Regions from separate parts of the Duganella sp. AC237 genome, predicted to be linked through region 2. Evidence: predicted binding sites of a transcription regulator. Region 2 holds the regulator's gene; the other holds the start of a gene.

Region 1 (8,004 bases), 4.4 Mb from region 2:
CCGATGTTACCGTCGAGGGAGATGTAGGCCAGGTCGAATTTCGATGCTTCGACTTCGGCTGGATCTTCTTCGTCCAGATCGCGGTAAGCGACGATTTCCGGTTGACGGAACAGCGCGTTGGCGTCGAAGTTGAACTTGGCGTCCAGAGCGATAACCTTGCCCGAACCGGTCAAGATCAGCGGGTTGATTTCGGCCAGCGACGAGTCGGTTTCCCAGTAGGCTTTGTACAGGCCTTGCAGGTTGGTGACAGCGTCGGCGATCGACGCTTCCGGCACGCCGATCTTCGCAGCGATGCCAGCGGCTTCAGCGTCGGTCAGGCCGACGGCTGGATCGATGGCGATCGAGTGCAGCAGTTCTGGGTGGGACTCGGCAACTTCTTCGATGTCCATGCCGCCTTCGGAGGAAGCCATCAGGACAACGCGCTGCGAGACGCGGTCGGTGACCAGCGAGACGTACAGTTCTTTCTTGATGTCCGCGCCTTCTTCGATCAGCAGGCGGCGTACTTTTTGGCCTTCAGGGCCGGTCTGGTGCGTGACCAGCTGCATGCCCAGGATCTGCTCGGAGAATTCTTTGACTTGTTCCAGCGATTTCGCAACTTTCACGCCGCCGCCTTTACCACGGCCACCGGCGTGGATTTGTGCTTTCACAACCCAGACCGGGCCGCCCAAGGTTTCCGCAGCTTTAACTGCTTCTTCAACGGACATGCACGGAATACCGCGCGGAACCGTCACTCCGTATTTTCGGAGGATTTCTTTGCCTTGATACTCATGGATTTTCATGCTGGCTTCCCTTCTGATGCTGATGTGTATAAATCGGTTGATACTGCGAAATGTGTGTTGCTAGTAAGCAGATGTTGCTACGCGCTACCCGGTGCTGCTTTGTCCACCCAGCGCGGGTAAAACCGGCCCGTGCGACGGCGTCGTGACGCGGTGCGGGGCAATGTTTTGGAATTGGGGGGTGTGGCGACGATCAGGGGGGTGCTGCCAGCGCGAAGGCCGGAGGTGAAACAGGCGTCAATCTTCCATAGGCAACCGGTATGCGGATATGCTGGGACGACCGTGCGGAACGCACGACAGTGAACTGGTAGTGACAGTGACATAAGAATTACCGCTCTCGCGGCATGAGTTAGTTAGCAGCCTTGCGCATTTCTCTTATCGAAAATGCACGTTGCCGTAGCTTCTACGGACAACCACCGCACCCACGGTGCTGCAAAAACCCTAAAAGTGTAGCACACCCCAGCCCGACTTGCGACGTGCCTGATGCCAACTCGTCATAAAACTGCGCGGCTTTGTTGCGCCGCGGAAGTTATTTGAGGCTTTCGTACGGCGTGGTCGACACGGCGTCGATCATGACGTCGCGGGGGCGCTCTATATATGAGGGGGATGCGAAGCTGTGGCTGGCGTCATTGCCGTCCCAACCGACCGCGCCAATGTCCAGCAAGGTCGGAAACATGGCGGCATGGCTGATCTTCTTTTCAGCGTTGGCCCGCAGCGCTTGCTCGACGGCCGGATGGGCGGCCCGGTATGGTGGGTTCATCCAGACAAGCAAGGGGACGTGCGTATCGTGACGGGTCGGGCCGGTCTGGGCGTGCATGAAGAGGTGGCGCCGGTCGTCGAACAAGTTTTCGCCATGGTCGGAGGTGTACACCATCACGGCCGGGCGCGACTCGGCGCGCAGCACGTCGATCACGCGCGCGAGGAAACGGTCGGTCTCGACCACCGTGTTGTCGTAGGAGTTGATGGCGGCTGTCTTGTCGGCCGGCAGCGGCGCGTCGATGCCGAGCTCGCGCAGCGTCGGCCGGTAGACGCGCGAGGCGGCGCCGTAGCGCTCCTCGTATGGAATGTGGCTGCCGATCATATGCAGCACGACGAACTGGCGCGGTCCGGCCTGGCGGACGAAGGACGTCATCAGCGGCAGCAGGTTGGCGTCCGTGCGCAGATGGAAGTCCTGGGCGTTGACGGCGTGCTCGACGACGTCGGCGCCACGGCTGAACGGCGTCGGCTCCTGATTGGACAGCCAGGCCGTGCGGAAGCCGGCTTCGCTGAAGGTTTGCAGGACGCTGGCGCGTTGCTTGCCCGCAGTGCCGGCCGGCAGCGAGACGATGGCGGGCATTGCGTGGTCGGTCCAGTTGGCGGTGGAGGCGACGTCCGGGAACGTCAGCAGTTCCGGTCCGAGCGCGGCCAGTTGCGGTGTGGTGTTGCGGACGTAGCCGTTGATGCCGAGGTGGTCGGCGCGCAGGCTTTCGCCGATGACCAGCACGACCAGCAGCGGTTGCGGCTCCGCCCCAGTGGCCGGGCGGCCGTGGACGCTGGCGAATTCTTTGGCGCTGGCGTGGTTTTGGTGGCGCGCCAGTCGGGACAGCGACATCGCCAGGCCGCTGGGGAAGGCCAGGTTGAGTGTGGATTGTTCCAGCAGCGGGGGCAGCTTGAGCTGCTGGGGTAGCGCCAGCCGGGCGACCATGGCAATGCTGACACAGGCCAGCACGACGGCCAGCAGGCGTTTGCGGGTCGGCATGCCGAGTTGCCATTGGCGCTTGAGGCTGAGGGCCAGCAGTACGTAGGCCAGCAGGCTGAGCGGCACGAGCCAGACGCGCCAGCCAAACGAGGCGAGCACTTGCATGCTGGTGGCGGGGCTGGTGTGCAGGGCCGACGCCAATATGGCGTCGCCCGGGACGCTGCTGTAGAAGTACGTCAGATAAGTGTATGGCAAGACCAGCAGCGCCAGCGGGGCCCAGAGCAGGAAGTAGAGGCGTACACGCGGTATCAGCGCCAGCGGAAGGGCTAGCACAAGGAGGGAAAACGCCAGCAACGCGAAGATGTCGGCGGCGCTTTGCGGTTGATCCGTTGTCAGCACCGCCAGCGTTGGCAGCCAGAGCCACGCCGCCAGCGTCAGTGCCTTGGCCATATCGCGTCGGGTCATGGCGGTGGATTTCTTGGGAGAAAAATCCATTTTACCCGGTTGCCAGCGGCCCGCAATGGGCCGTCGACAACTTACATTTCCTCGTCGAGATCGACGCCTTTCATCGCGGCTTGCACGGCGCGTTGGGAAAAACCGCGCAGCATCAGAAAACGCATCTGTTTGTTGCGCTCCTTCGGGTCGGTGGCGACGACACCGAACTTGCGCTCCCACACTTCGCAGGCGCGCGCCGTTTCGCTGTCGGCCAGGCCGGCTTTGAGTTCCTGCAACGCTTCGCCTTTGACGCCGTGGCTTTGTAATTCCGCCACGATCCGGCTGTTGCCGAAGCGCGCGGAGCGCCGGTGGATCAGCGATTCCGAAAACCGCTCCTGCGACAGCCAGTTGTTTTTTTCCAGCAGGTCGAGCAGCGCTTCGATGTCGTCGCCCTCCTCCGCGTACTTGGACAGCTTGCGGCCCAGCTCCAGCCGGCTGTGCTCGCGCATCGACAGGAACCGTAGCGCGCGTCCCTTCAGGCTAAGTTGAGGTGCGGCCATAAAACCCTCTGCACAATGAGAAAAACCACCGGCCATGGGAATGGCGCGGTGGCTGCGATTCGGACTACGGGCAAATTACGCCGCGTCGGCCTTGTCGCCTTTGTCCGCTTTATCGACCGACTTCAGCTTGACGACGCTCTCGGCCTTGTCGGCTGCCAGCGGCGGCAAAGTGCGCACGCCCAGCGATTCACGGACCTTGTTTTCGATTTCCCACGCCAGCGCCGGACGCTCCTGCAGGAAGATACGGGCGTTGTCCTTGCCCTGGCCGACGCGCTCGCCGTTGTAGCTGTACCACGAACCGGACTTCTCGACGATCTTCGCTTCCACGCCCAGGTCCAGGATCTCGCCTTCGCGCGAGGTGCCGGCGCCGTACAGGATGTCGAAGTGCGCTTCCTTGAACGGTGGCGCGATCTTGTTCTTGACGACCTTGACCTTGGTTTCGTTACCGATCACCTCGTCGCCCGATTTGATCGAGCCGGTGCGGCGGATGTCCAGGCGCACGGAGGCGTAGAACTTCAACGCGTTACCGCCGGTGGTGGTTTCCGGCGAACCGAACATGACACCGATCTTCATACGGATCTGGTTGATGAAGATGACCAGCGTATTGGTGCGGTTGATCGAGCCGGTCAGCTTGCGCAGCGCTTGCGACATCAGACGGGCTTGCAGGCCCGGCAGCGAATCGCCCATGTCGCCTTCGATCTCGGCGCGTGGCGTCAGCGCGGCCACGGAGTCGATGACGACCAGGTCGACCGAGCCCGAACGCACCAGCGCGTCGCAGATTTCCAGCGCTTGCTCGCCGGTGTCCGGCTGCGAGATCAGCAGTTCATGCAGGTTGACGCCCAATTTTTGGGCATAGCCGACGTCCAGCGCGTGTTCCGCGTCGATGAACGCGCAGGTGCCGCCCAATTTTTGCATTTCCGCGATGGTTTGCAGTGTCAGCGTGGTTTTACCGGACGACTCGGGACCGTAGATTTCCACCACGCGGCCGCGCGGCAAGCCGCCGACGCCCAGCGCGATGTCCAGGCCCAGCGAGCCGGTCGACACCACTTGCACGTCCTCGATCGGCGCGTTGGCGTCCATGCGCATGACGGAGCCTTTGCCGAATTGCTTTTCAATCTGTGCCAGCGCGGCGGCCAGCGCCTTGGCTTTTTCAGATGCGGGAATTACAGCTTTTTTGTCGTCCATAATGTGCTTTCAACCAGTGGGTGGTGGGACAATTCGTCGGTTCAGGCAGTACTGTATAAAAAAACAGTTATCAATGCAAGCGGATTTCTACAGAATCGGCGAAATCGTACAAAAACTCGCCACCTTGCGGGAAATGAAACACAATACAAACTTCTGTAGCCGGAGTGTTCTGACATGCGTATTTTACTAGCCGAAGATGACAGCGTGCTGGCCGACGGGCTGACGCGCTCGCTGCGCCAGTCCGGCTACGCCATCGATTGCGTGCGCAACGGCCAGGAGGCCGACACCGCCCTCTCCACCCAGGAATTCGATCTGCTGATCCTGGACCTGGGCCTGCCCAAGCTGTCCGGGCTGGAGGTGCTGCGCCGGCTGCGCGCGCGCGCGTCGCTGCTGCCGGTGCTGATTTTGACGGCGGCCGACTCGATCGAGCAGCGGGTCAACGGCCTCGACCTGGGCGCCGACGATTACATGGCCAAGCCGTTCGCGCTGTCCGAGCTGGAGGCGCGGGTGCGCGCGCTCACGCGCCGGGGCGCCGGCGGCGGCGCCACCGTCATCAAGCACGGGCCGCTGTCGTACGATCAGGTCGGCCGCAGCGCCTATATCAACGACCAGATGCTGGACCTGTCGGCGCGCGAGCTGGGCCTGCTGGAAATCCTGCTGGCGCGCACCGGCCGCCTGGTGTCGAAAGAACAACTGGTCGACCACCTGTGCGAATGGGGCGAGGAAGTGAGCAACAACGCCATCGAGGTCTATGTGCACCGGCTGCGCAAGAAGATCGAGGTGGGCGGCGTGCGCATCGCCACCGTGCGCGGGCTGGGCTATTGCCTGGAGAAATATTCCGAAGCGGCCCGCGCCAGCGCCAACGCCGACGTCGGCGACGCCGTCAAGTGAACCGCCTGCCGGCGCCCGGGCACTTGCCCGAGCCATTCAAGGACGCGCAGGAGGACGGCCCGGAATACCAGCCGCCCGCCGCCGAGGCCGACGAGGGCATGCAAAATTCCCTGTTCGGCGAAATCCTCGACTGGATGCTGGCGCCGCTGCTGCTGCTGTGGCCGATGAGCATCGCCATCACCTACCTGGTCGCCAAGTCGATCGCCAACCAGCCGTTCGACCATGCGCTGGAGGACAGCGTGACGGTGCTGGCGCAGCAGGTACGCTCGGTCGACGGCAAGATCATTAAAAGCCTGTCCGGCTCGGCGCGCGACATCCTGCGCGCCGACGACGTCGACAATGTGTATTTCCAGATCCACGGCCCGCGCGGCGAGCACATCGACGGCGACCGCGACCTGCCTGCGCCGCAGCTGGAAGAGGACGAGCGCTACCGCGCCGGCAGCGTGCGCTTCCGCAACGACAGCATGCACGGCACGCCGGTGCGCGTGGCCTATTCCTATGTGCGGCTGGAAAGGGTCGGCGACGACGCGCCGCAGCTGGCGCTGGTGCAGGTGGCCGAGACGCTGGAAAAGCGCGGCCAGCTGGCCAACGAGATCATCAAGGGCGTGATCCTGCCGCAGTTCATCATCCTGCCGATCGTGCTGGCCTTGGTCTGGTTCGCGCTGGCGCGCGGCCTGTCGCCGCTGGCGCAGTTGCAGGAGCGCATACGCGCGCGCGGTTCGGACGACCTGAGCCCCATCGAATCGAGCGACGTGCCGGAGGAGATTTCCCCGCTGGTGCGCTCGCTCAACGAAATGCTGGCGCGGCTGTCGCTGTCGATCGAGATGCAAAAACGCTTCATCGCCGACGCCGCGCACCAGATGCGCACGCCGCTGGCGGGCATGCGCATGCAGTCGGAGCTGGCGCTGCGCCAGACCGACGGCGGCGAGATCCACCGCTCGCTGGAACAGCTGGCCAAGAGCTCGCAGGCGGCCACGCGCCTGGTCAACCAGCTGCTGGCCCTGGCGCGCGCCGAAAACCAGCCGCAAACCGGCACCGCGATGCTGCCGCTGGAACTGTCCGAACTGGCGCGCGGCGTGGTACAGGATTGGGTGCAGGCTTCGTTCTCGCACCGCATCGACCTGGGCTACGAGGCGCCGGACGAACCGGTGCAGATCGTCGGCGATCCGACCATGCTGCGCGAGCTGCTGTCCAACCTGATCGACAACGCGCTGCGCTACACGCCGGCCGGCGGCAGCGTGACGGTGCGGGTGCGCGGCCACCACGGCGAGCCCGGTTACCTGGAAGTCGAGGACACCGGGCCCGGCATCGCCAAGGCCGAGCGCGAGCGGGTGTTCGAGCGCTTCTACCGCATCCTCGGCCACACCGCCGAGGGCAGCGGCTTGGGGCTGGCGATCGTGCGCGAAATCGCCCAGCAGCACGGCGCCGAGGTCGACATCTACAGCAATCCGCGCGCCCTGCAACCGAAGCTGCCGGGCTGCCTGTTCCGGGTCGGCTTCCCGCCGCCGCCACCGCCGGAAGAAGAAAGCGAGCCGCCGCATTATGGATGACGCCAAAGTCCCGCCCGCCACGCCGCTGACGCGCCAACAGCACTGGCGCAAGACCCGCGCCATGACCGGCTGGTTGCTGCTGCTGTGGCTGCTCACCGGCTTCTGCGTCGCCTTCTTCGCGCGCGAGTTGACCGGGCTGAGCGTGTTCGGCTGGCCGCTGTCGTTCTACCTGGCCGCGCAGGGCGCGTCGCTGGTGTCGCTGGCCATCCTGGCGTTCTACGCCTGGCGCATGCGCCGCCTGGACCGGGCCGCCGCGGCAGTCAAGCCCTCGGCCATGAAGGAGCCACCCGTTTGAAAGAACCCGGCACCTTCTTCCGGCGCCTGAGCCGCTACTACCTGCTGTTCACGCTCGGCTTCGTCTTCTTCCTGATTTCGCTGGCCGTGCTGGAGCAGGAAGGCATGCCGCGCGTGTGGATCGGCTACCTGTTCATGTTCGCCACCATCGTGCTGTACGCCACGCTCGGCGTGCTCAGCCGCACCTCCAACGTGCTGGAATATTACGTCGCCGGACGCCGCGTGCCCGCCATGTTCAACGGCATGGCCACCGCCGCCGACTGGATCTCGGCCGCCAGCTTCATCAGCCTGGCCGGCGGCCTGTATCTGCACGGCTTCGACGGCCTGGCCTACATCATGGGCTGGACCGGCGGCTATTGCCTGGTGGCGCTGCTGATCGCGCCCTACCTGCGCAAGTTCAGCCAGTACACCATCCCCGACTTCCTGGCCGCGCGCTACGGCGGCGCCAGCGACGAAAACCGCGGCGGCCGCGCCGTGCGCATCATCGCCGTCGCCGCCACCATCATCGTCTCGTTCACCTACGTGGTGGCGCAGATCTACGCGGTGGGACTGATCGCCTCGCGCTTCACCGGCGTCGACTTCTCGGTCGGCATCTTCCTTGGCCTGGCCAGCATCCTGGTGTGCTCCTTCCTGGG
Region 2 (8,004 bases):
AGCTGTGCAAGGCGCGCGGCATCCTCTACATCGTCGACAACACGATGACCACGCCGTACCTGTTCCGGCCGAAGTCGGTCGGCGCCGGGCTGGTGGTCAACGCGCTGACCAAATCGATCGGCGGCCACGGCAACGCGCTGGGCGGCAGCCTGACCGATACCGGCGAATACGACTGGACCAGATTCCCCAATATCTACGAGAACTACAAGAAGGCAGCGCCGGTGCAATGGGGGCTGGCGCAGATCCGCGCCAAAGGGTTGCGCGACTTCGGCGCCTCGCTGGGGCCGGAGGCGGCGCACCACATCGCCGTCGGCGCCGAAACCCTGGCGCTGCGCATGGAGCGCACCAGTGCCAACGCGCTGGCGCTGGCCGAGATCCTGGAGGCGGACGAGCGCGTGGCCGCCGTCCACTATCCGGGCCTGGCATCGCACCCGCAGCACGGCATCTCGAGCGAACTGTTCCGCAAGCACGGTTCGCTGCTCAGTTTTGAATTGAAGGATGGGATCGACTGCTTCGACTTCCTGAACCGCCTCAAGCTGGCGATTCCGGCGTCGAACCTGGGCGACACGCGCACCTTGGTGATTCCGGTCGCGCACACGATTTTCTACGAGATGGGTGCCGAGCGCCGCGCCTCGATGGGCATCGCCGAATCGTTGATACGCGTCTCGGTCGGCATCGAAGACACCGACGACCTGCTCGACGACTTCGCCTGCGCCCTGGAAGGCTGCTAAACAACTCCAGGGTCAGGTCCACCATTTCTACACGAGCCCAGCCTTATTGCCAAAACAAGGCCCCGTGGCCGCACGTACGGCCGAGAGCGTGTAGAAATGGTGGACCTGACCCTAATGCCGCTAAGTTAAGCTTTTTTAGTTAGTCGTTTCTCTGGATATCGCTGCGCCACCGCTTTAACGACCCGGTCGAATTTCCGGCCGGGTCGCTGCGCCTTCAGGTCGAGTACCAGCCTATCGCGCAGGCGTTTGAGTCTGGCCGGAATGGTTCCCGGCGAGGTTGCTCGCCCGATCGTCATCAGTTCGTTCTGAATGGTGGTCAGGGCGAGGAGGAAACTGATCGAGGTGGGCGCGCATTTGGCCTCCAATGCCGCCTTGGCCATTTCAATGCGAATCAAGTTGTAGGCGATCATCGCACCCCAGATCTCTTGCTCGGTGCCTTCGACGCTCATGCTGCGTAAGGTCAGCGCCGATCCCAGCATGGACTGTTTCAATTCCCTGTAGCTGGTCTCGATGCGCCAGCGACGCTGATAACAGGCAGCCAAGTCAGCACGTTTGATCATTTTGCGATCTGTCAGCGAAGTGAGCAGGTGGCGCGGTTTGCCGCCGTCGCCGTCGTCCACCTTCACCGCTCGTGCGCGCCACGTTTTGGGCAACGTGGGGTCGCCTTTCTGGCCTGCGCCGAGATCGCCATTTCCACCAATGCGTCTTCGTCGGTGCCTTCCACGATGGTCCATTTGGTATTGGTTTTCGCCGGAATGAGGAAGTGGCGGTTGTTGCCGTCCGTGGTTAAATTGGACAACAACTGCGCCGAGAAGAAGCCGCGATCGAACACCGTGAGCGAGTCGTCGGGCACGCTGGCGAGCAGGTCATGGGCGTGCGTCATCTCGCTGACGCTGTAGCGGCCAAAGCGGGCGTCGCGGATGAGCTGGGTATCGGCCATCATCAAGGTGACGGCCCGCGTTTGCGGATAGCTGGCCACCTTGTCGTTGGGATAATTCTGCGCGCCAAAATGCTCGCGGTTGGCCGCGCTGTCGGCCAGGCGCAGCGTCGTGCCATCCATGGCCAGCAGGTGCAATCCCTTGAATAAATAATGCGCTTGGTCGTGGCCTATCCACTGCTGGGCCGATTTCTCGAATAGCCATTTGAGTGGCTCGGCCCCAACGCGCTGGCGCGCCTGCGTCGTGGCGCTGGAGGTGATGCAGCGATCAGCCAGTTCCGGCAGCGCCAAGTCGAGGCTGTCGACGATGTCCTTGACCGATAAATGCCGGTATAAAGCCAACGAAATGACGAGCCAAACGACCTGCTGCGCCGGCAGACGCCGTGACCGGATACTGGCCTTGTCAGTGGCGGCCAGCGCCCCTTCAATCCATTCGTAAGGTAAATGCGCGCCTAGCCGCCTCCAGTCGGGCGGGCTTGGAAGGTCTATAGCGAGGGAAATGGCATCTGATAGCATCGTGCCGGCAAGTTAACACTTTCGGCCGTCGTTTACAAGAAAAATGCCGCTAAGAGCTTAACTTAGCGGCATTAGGACCTGACCCCGGAATGAGAGCCTGGGTTGGGCTTAGTGCCAGCTGCGCATCAGGCCGACCGCCAGGCCTTCCAGCGCGAACTCGTCCGCCTCCGGGTCGACCTTGATGATCTTGAAGTCCGGGTTCTCCGGCAGCAGCTCGACCAGGGTGCCGGTCTTGCGGTAGCGCTTGACCGTGACGTCGTTGCCGATCCGCGCGACGACGATCTGGCCGTTCTTGGCGCTGTCGACCTTCTTTACCGCCAGCAGGTCGCCGTCCATGATGCCGGCGTCGCGCATCGATTCGCCGCGCACCTTGAGCAGGTAGTCCGGCTTGGACGAGAACATCGCCGGGTCGACGCTGTAGCTCGTCTCCAGGTTTTCCTGCGCCAGGATCGGCGAGCCGGCGGCCACGCGGCCGATCAGCGGCAACGACATCATCAGCGACACCGGCACCTTCGGCGTGGCCGGTTCGGCGTGCACGCCCAGCAGACGGATGCCGCGCGAGGTGCCGGCGGCGATTTCGATGGCGCCCTTGCGCGCCAGCGCCTGCAGATGCTCCTCGGCCGCGTTGGCGGATTTGAAGCCCAGTTCGTTGGCGATCTCGGCGCGCGTCGGCGGGAAGCCGGTGTTTTCGATGGCATCCTTGATCAGATTGAGAATTTGTTCCTGACGTGCGGTGAGCTTGATCATGAGTGCAGTTGGGCCTGTGTATATAGACAGTCTGTATTTTTGTACAGTATGGCCCGCAATGCAAGGAAATTTGTTGTGTTCAGCGAAATAAAATGAAAAAAGTTCGTTCAACCACCTTCATCGTGGCTTCAACAGCACGCGCGTGGTCGCCGCCGTCAGCGGAATCTTGTAGCCATCGCGCTCGGCAACTAGGCCCTGCGGCTTGAATCTGCCCCCCGGACTCTCGACCAGCAGACGGGCCGCCGGCGTCGCAGCGGTGGCGGCTGCGAGCTCGATCGTGATCGCGCCGCTCTTCGGATCGTAGGTGGCGCTGTCGATCTTGCCCGCCTCCAGGGTGATCCAGGCACGCGCCGGCGCCACGAACAGGCGCGTGCGTGCGCTGTCCTTGGGCACGATCTGGACCGTGCCATTATTAGCCACTTTCATGTTGCCGCCAAAGCTGAGCCACCCGAAGGTCGGGTCGTTCAACACATAAGTGGCGGTCGCGTACGCGTGGCCGTAGAAGCCCATGCCGTAGTCGCCGCTGTAGGCGTCCCAGCGCATCATGTCCGGCCAGGCGTGGAAGGCGGCCGACGAGAAACCGTCGCGGTCGATATTGGTGATGCCGCCCAGCAGCCCGCCGTAGGCCACGCGCAGCAAGTGCAGGTCGCTCGGGTTGGCCCGGTAGGCGTCGAACAGCGGCACCGCGTTCAAGGTCGAGCCGTAATGGTGGATCTGGCGCTCGATGCGCGCGGTCTTGCCGCCATATAAGAAATCCCAATAGCGGCGGGCGTTGCCGTTGTAGCCCCAGCTCGGGATCGCCGGGTCGTAGCCCAGGATCACTTCGCGCGTGATGTCGGCCTGCTTGGTGTAGCCGAAGTGGCGCATCCACGCGTAGACCTCGGCCTGGCCGGTCGAGTCCCACGCCATCTCGCTGCCGAACGGGTAGGCAAGGGTGCGCCAGTGGTCGGCGCGCCGCTTCATCATCGCTTCCATGTCGGCCGCCTCGGCCGTCATGCCTTCGCGCTGCAGGTCTTTCAGGATGTCGAGGAAGACGTCGCCCTCCATCAGCCCGAACTGCGCGTACTCGGGCGCGTCGCGCACCATCGCCACCGTGGTCTGGTAGGCGCGCTGCAAGTACCAGCGCCAGTCGTGCGCGGTGACCAGGCCGGCGTGGTTGCGCGCCAGCCGGTACAGCACCCAGTGGCCGATGGCGACGTGCGGATAGTTATAAGCGCGGCCCAGGTCGTCCGCGTCCTTCTTCGGCCATGAGGTCCAGGTGCTCCAGTCCGCTTTCTGGTTGTAGTAGCCGGGGAAGGCTTTCGGGTCGTAGTAGAACAGGCTCTTGCGCACGGCGCCGGCCTGCGGGCCGTCGGCCACCTGCAACTTGCCGACCACCGTCTCGTTGACCAGCCGTTCAAGCTTGGCCACTTCGGCCGCGTCCGGGTTGTCGAGCTGCTTGCTCATGGCCGCCACCCAGCTGCCGCCGCCGCCTTCGTCGCTCATGCCCGAGATCCACACGCGCGGATCGTCGGTGACGATGCGCTTGGCGTCGCGGTCGTAGGTGAGGATGGCAGGCGCGCGGTTGAACGGATCTGTCTTGTCGTCGAACCATTGCTGGGTGGTGGAGAACTTGCCGAGGTCGGCCACCGTCTGCTCCAGCGGCTTGGTGACGAAGTAGCTGACCGTCTGCACGCTGCCGTCGGCGTAGGCGATCGACAGGCGCGCCGGTCCCAAGCCGTTGCCGCGCACCGTGTAGCGCGCCCAGCCTTTGGCGCTCGACTTGACCGGCGCGACGGCCAGCGCGTTCTCGGGCGAACTGGTGATGCCGACGACTTTTTGCGGACTGTTGAGGAACAAGGTCGCCTCCAGATCGGTCGGCACCACGTAGCCGGGGATGCCGACGGCGACCGGGCGCTTTTGCGCGATCAGGGCGGCTTCGATGGCGCGGATCGACGGCGCCGTGGCGAAGCGCACGCCGATGTCGCGCCGCGCGCCCGCTTCCAAAGTGATGCTGGTCGGCGTGTTCCACTGTTCGCCGGCGTTCTTCCATTCGTTCTCGGCGTAGGCCTTGCTGGCGACGGTCCAGTCGTAGAAGCCTTCTGAGGTTTGCGCGCGCGGGCTGCGGTCGGTCAGCGGACGCCATGCTTCCAGCGGCGTGCGCCCGTCCGGCGTGACGATCAGCGCCGGGCCCTGGCCGTTGAGGCGCGTCACCTGCACATAGCCGGCGTCGCGGCCTATATAAGGGTCGGCGAAACTGGCGCTGGCGTGGGCCTGCTCCAGGTTGCGGTCGGTGATGATGTTGTCGAACACCATCGGCATGCCGAGGCCGCCGATTTCCACCGGCGCGTTCGACTTGTTAATCAACGTGAACCGCAGCACCAGCGTGCCGCCCTCGTTGAGCCAGCGCCGCTCCACCGTCAACGGCAGGTCCTTGCCCAGGCTGGCCGTGATGTCGGCCGCCGCCAGGACCTTGCCGCCGGCCGTCAGCGGCTTGATCGGTCGCCGCGCGGCGGATGAGGAGAATTCCTGCCAGGCCCCGGCGCCACCGCTGCGCAGGCGCAGGTTCAGGTCGCCGATGTGGGCGTAGCCGTCGTACTGGCGCTCGGCTTCCCTCGGGCCGGGTGTGAAGTCGAAGCTGGGATCGGCGACCGGATCGAGCCGGGCCAGCGTCTGGGTGTCCGTGCGCAGCGCCAGCAGGAATTCCCTGGTGCTGTAGGCCTTGGTGGCGATGTCGGGATGGCTGGGTTTGGCGGCGGCGGGGGTGGGCACCTCGGCGGCGTGGGCTGGGCCCGTAATGAGGAAGGTAAACAGCAGAGGGGACAGCGCGCGGAAAGGTTGCATATCGAAATCCTGTTGGTTTTGCAAGATGTTAGCACTGTCCCGGGGCGGCGAAGGGGTAGATTTCCGCCCGAAAAGCTGATATAGTCGCGGGCTTACCTCTTCCCACACCTGTCTTGACGCCAGGGTGGGCTATATTTTCACAGTCCTTAAGGGAGTTTGCATGCGTCACTATGAAATAGTATTTATCGTCCATCCGGACCAGAGCGAGCAAGTGCCCGCCATGATCGAACGTTACAAAACCACCGTAACGACCCGCGGCGGCGCCGTGCACCGTGTTGAAGATTGGGGCCGTCGTCAGATGGCTTACTCGATCCAGAAACTGGCTAAGGCACACTACATCTGCCTGAACATCGAATGCGACAACGAGACCCTGGTCGAGCTGGAAACCGCCTTCAAATTCAATGATGCCGTGCTGCGTCACCTGACCGTCAAGATGAAGAAAGCGGAAACCGCTCCTTCGCCGATGATGAAGTCGGTACAACGTGAAGATGCAGCGAAATCGCATCGCACCGAAGCCCCAGCAGCTCCTGTTGCCGCCGCTCCTGCGGCCTAATTGTTGCAAAACCGAGCTGACTCAGCTCCAGTGAATCAAAGCCAATTCATTGCCTTGATCGCCGAACGGGACGCCTTGCGCTATACCCCGGCCGGCATGCCGATCGTGAACGCTGTACTCCAGCACCGGTCGCAGCAGATGGAGGCGGGCATTGCCCGGTTGAGCGAATTCGAGATTTCCGCGGTTGCCGCGGGCGAGATCTCGGGCCGCTTCAACCAGGCGCCACTGGGCGGGGTGTACCAGTTCACCGGTTTTCTCAACAAAAAGACACGCAACAGCAAAAGCCTGGTGTTTCACATCATTGATTTTAGTGCTGTCCCAGACAGCTCAATTTAGATACAGGAGCCTCAAATGGCATTCGGTAAAAAGTTCGACAAAAACAAGCTCAAGCTTAAAGAAAAGCGCAAGCAACAAAATCCACTGTTCAAGCGCAAGAAGTTCTGCCGCTTCACCGCCGCTGGCGTTGAGCAGGTTGACTACAAAGACGTTGATACCCTGAAGGACTTCGTCCAGGAAAACGGCAAGATCATGCCAGCACGTCTGACCGGCACCAAGGCGCACTACCAGCGTCAAGTTGACACCGCCATCAAACGCGCCCGCTACCTCGCGCTGCTGCCTTACACCGATCTGCACCACGCTTAATTGCGTAGTCTAATCCTGGAGAAAAACTATGCAAATCATTCTGTTAGAAAAAGTCGTCAACCTGGGCAACCTGGGTGAAGTCGTTAAAGTTAAAGACGGTTACGCACGTAACTTCCTGATTCCGCAAAAAATGGCCCGTCGCGCTACCGCGTCGGCTGTTGCTGAATTCGAAGTCAAGCGCGCCGAATTGGAAAAAGCTGCTGCCGCTAAACTGGCCGCCGCGCAAGCCCAAGGCGAGAAACTGAACGGCATGACCGTGAACGTTTCGCAAAAAGCTGGTGTCGACGGCCGTCTGTTCGGCTCGGTCACCAACTTCGACATCGCTGAAGCGCTGACCAAAGCTGGTTTCGCTGTAGAAAAAGCTGCTGTGCGCATGCCTACCGGTCCTCTGAAGACCGTTGGCGAGCACCCGGTGAGCGTTGCTCTGCACACCGACGTAGTGGTCGAAGTGACCGTTGCAGTCGTCGGCGAAGCAGCCTAAATTGCTTGCACGGGCAGCAATGCCCGTTGTGTTGCTAATAACGCTTGCGATATTGGTAATAGTTGAAAAAAGCCGGGCTTGCCCGGCTTTTTTATCGCCAATTTTTTCGCGGTAACGCCTTGGCTGCCGCCCTAAGCGGGTATAATTCGCGCCATGAACACCCCCTCCGATCCGCAACTCGATTCACTCCGCGTCCCGCCGCATTCCATCGAAGCAGAACAGTCCGTCATCGGCGGCTTGCTGCGCGATAACCAGGCGTTCGACCGTATCGCGGACATGATGCATTCGGAAGACTTCTACCGCTATGACCACCGCATCATCTTCGAACAGATCGTCAAGATGATCAACGGCTCCAAACCGGCCGACGTCATCACGGTGTTCGAAACCCTGACGCAGATGGGCAAGGCCGAGGACGTCGGCGGGCTGGCCTACCTGAACGCGATGGCGCAAAACACGCCGTCGGCGGCCAATATCCGGCGCTACGCCGAGATCGTGCGCGACCGCTCCATCCTGCGCCAGCTGATCACCGTGGCCGACGAGATTTCCGGCCAGGCGTTCACGCCCCAGGGCAAGG

Evidence for each region. Region 2 encodes LexA, which represses DNA repair genes until DNA is damaged. Its sites were predicted from a motif close to ACTGTATNNNNATACAGT; they were not measured.
Region 1: the regulator LexA is predicted to act here: its motif matches at 4,685-4,702, upstream of recA (recombinase RecA).

Annotation. Positions count from the first base shown of each region.
Region 1 covers NZ_CEEDEW010000003.1:793,241-801,244, reverse strand. Annotated here, with positions in the region: gene sucC (ADP-forming succinate--CoA ligase subunit beta) at 1-779, opposite strand, end outside; gene AC0IYS_RS03860 (phosphoethanolamine transferase) at 1,306-2,919, opposite strand; gene recX (recombination regulator RecX) at 2,991-3,449, opposite strand; gene recA (recombinase RecA) at 3,525-4,634, opposite strand; gene AC0IYS_RS03845 (response regulator) at 4,809-5,525, shown strand; gene AC0IYS_RS03840 (sensor histidine kinase N-terminal domain-containing protein) at 5,522-7,075, shown strand; gene AC0IYS_RS03835 (DUF4212 domain-containing protein) at 7,068-7,370, shown strand; gene AC0IYS_RS03830 (sodium:solute symporter family protein) at 7,367-8,004, shown strand, end outside.
Region 2 covers NZ_CEEDEW010000003.1:5,227,135-5,235,138, reverse strand. Annotated here, with positions in the region: gene AC0IYS_RS23195 (cystathionine gamma-synthase family protein) at 1-731, shown strand, start outside; partial or broken gene AC0IYS_RS23190 (IS4 family transposase) at 857-2,184, opposite strand; gene lexA (transcriptional repressor LexA) at 2,293-2,931, opposite strand; gene AC0IYS_RS23180 (DUF5695 domain-containing protein) at 3,049-5,754, opposite strand; gene rpsF (30S ribosomal protein S6) at 5,915-6,307, shown strand; gene priB (primosomal replication protein N) at 6,338-6,643, shown strand; gene rpsR (30S ribosomal protein S18) at 6,659-6,949, shown strand; gene rplI (50S ribosomal protein L9) at 6,978-7,430, shown strand; gene AC0IYS_RS23155 (replicative DNA helicase) at 7,584-8,004, shown strand, end outside.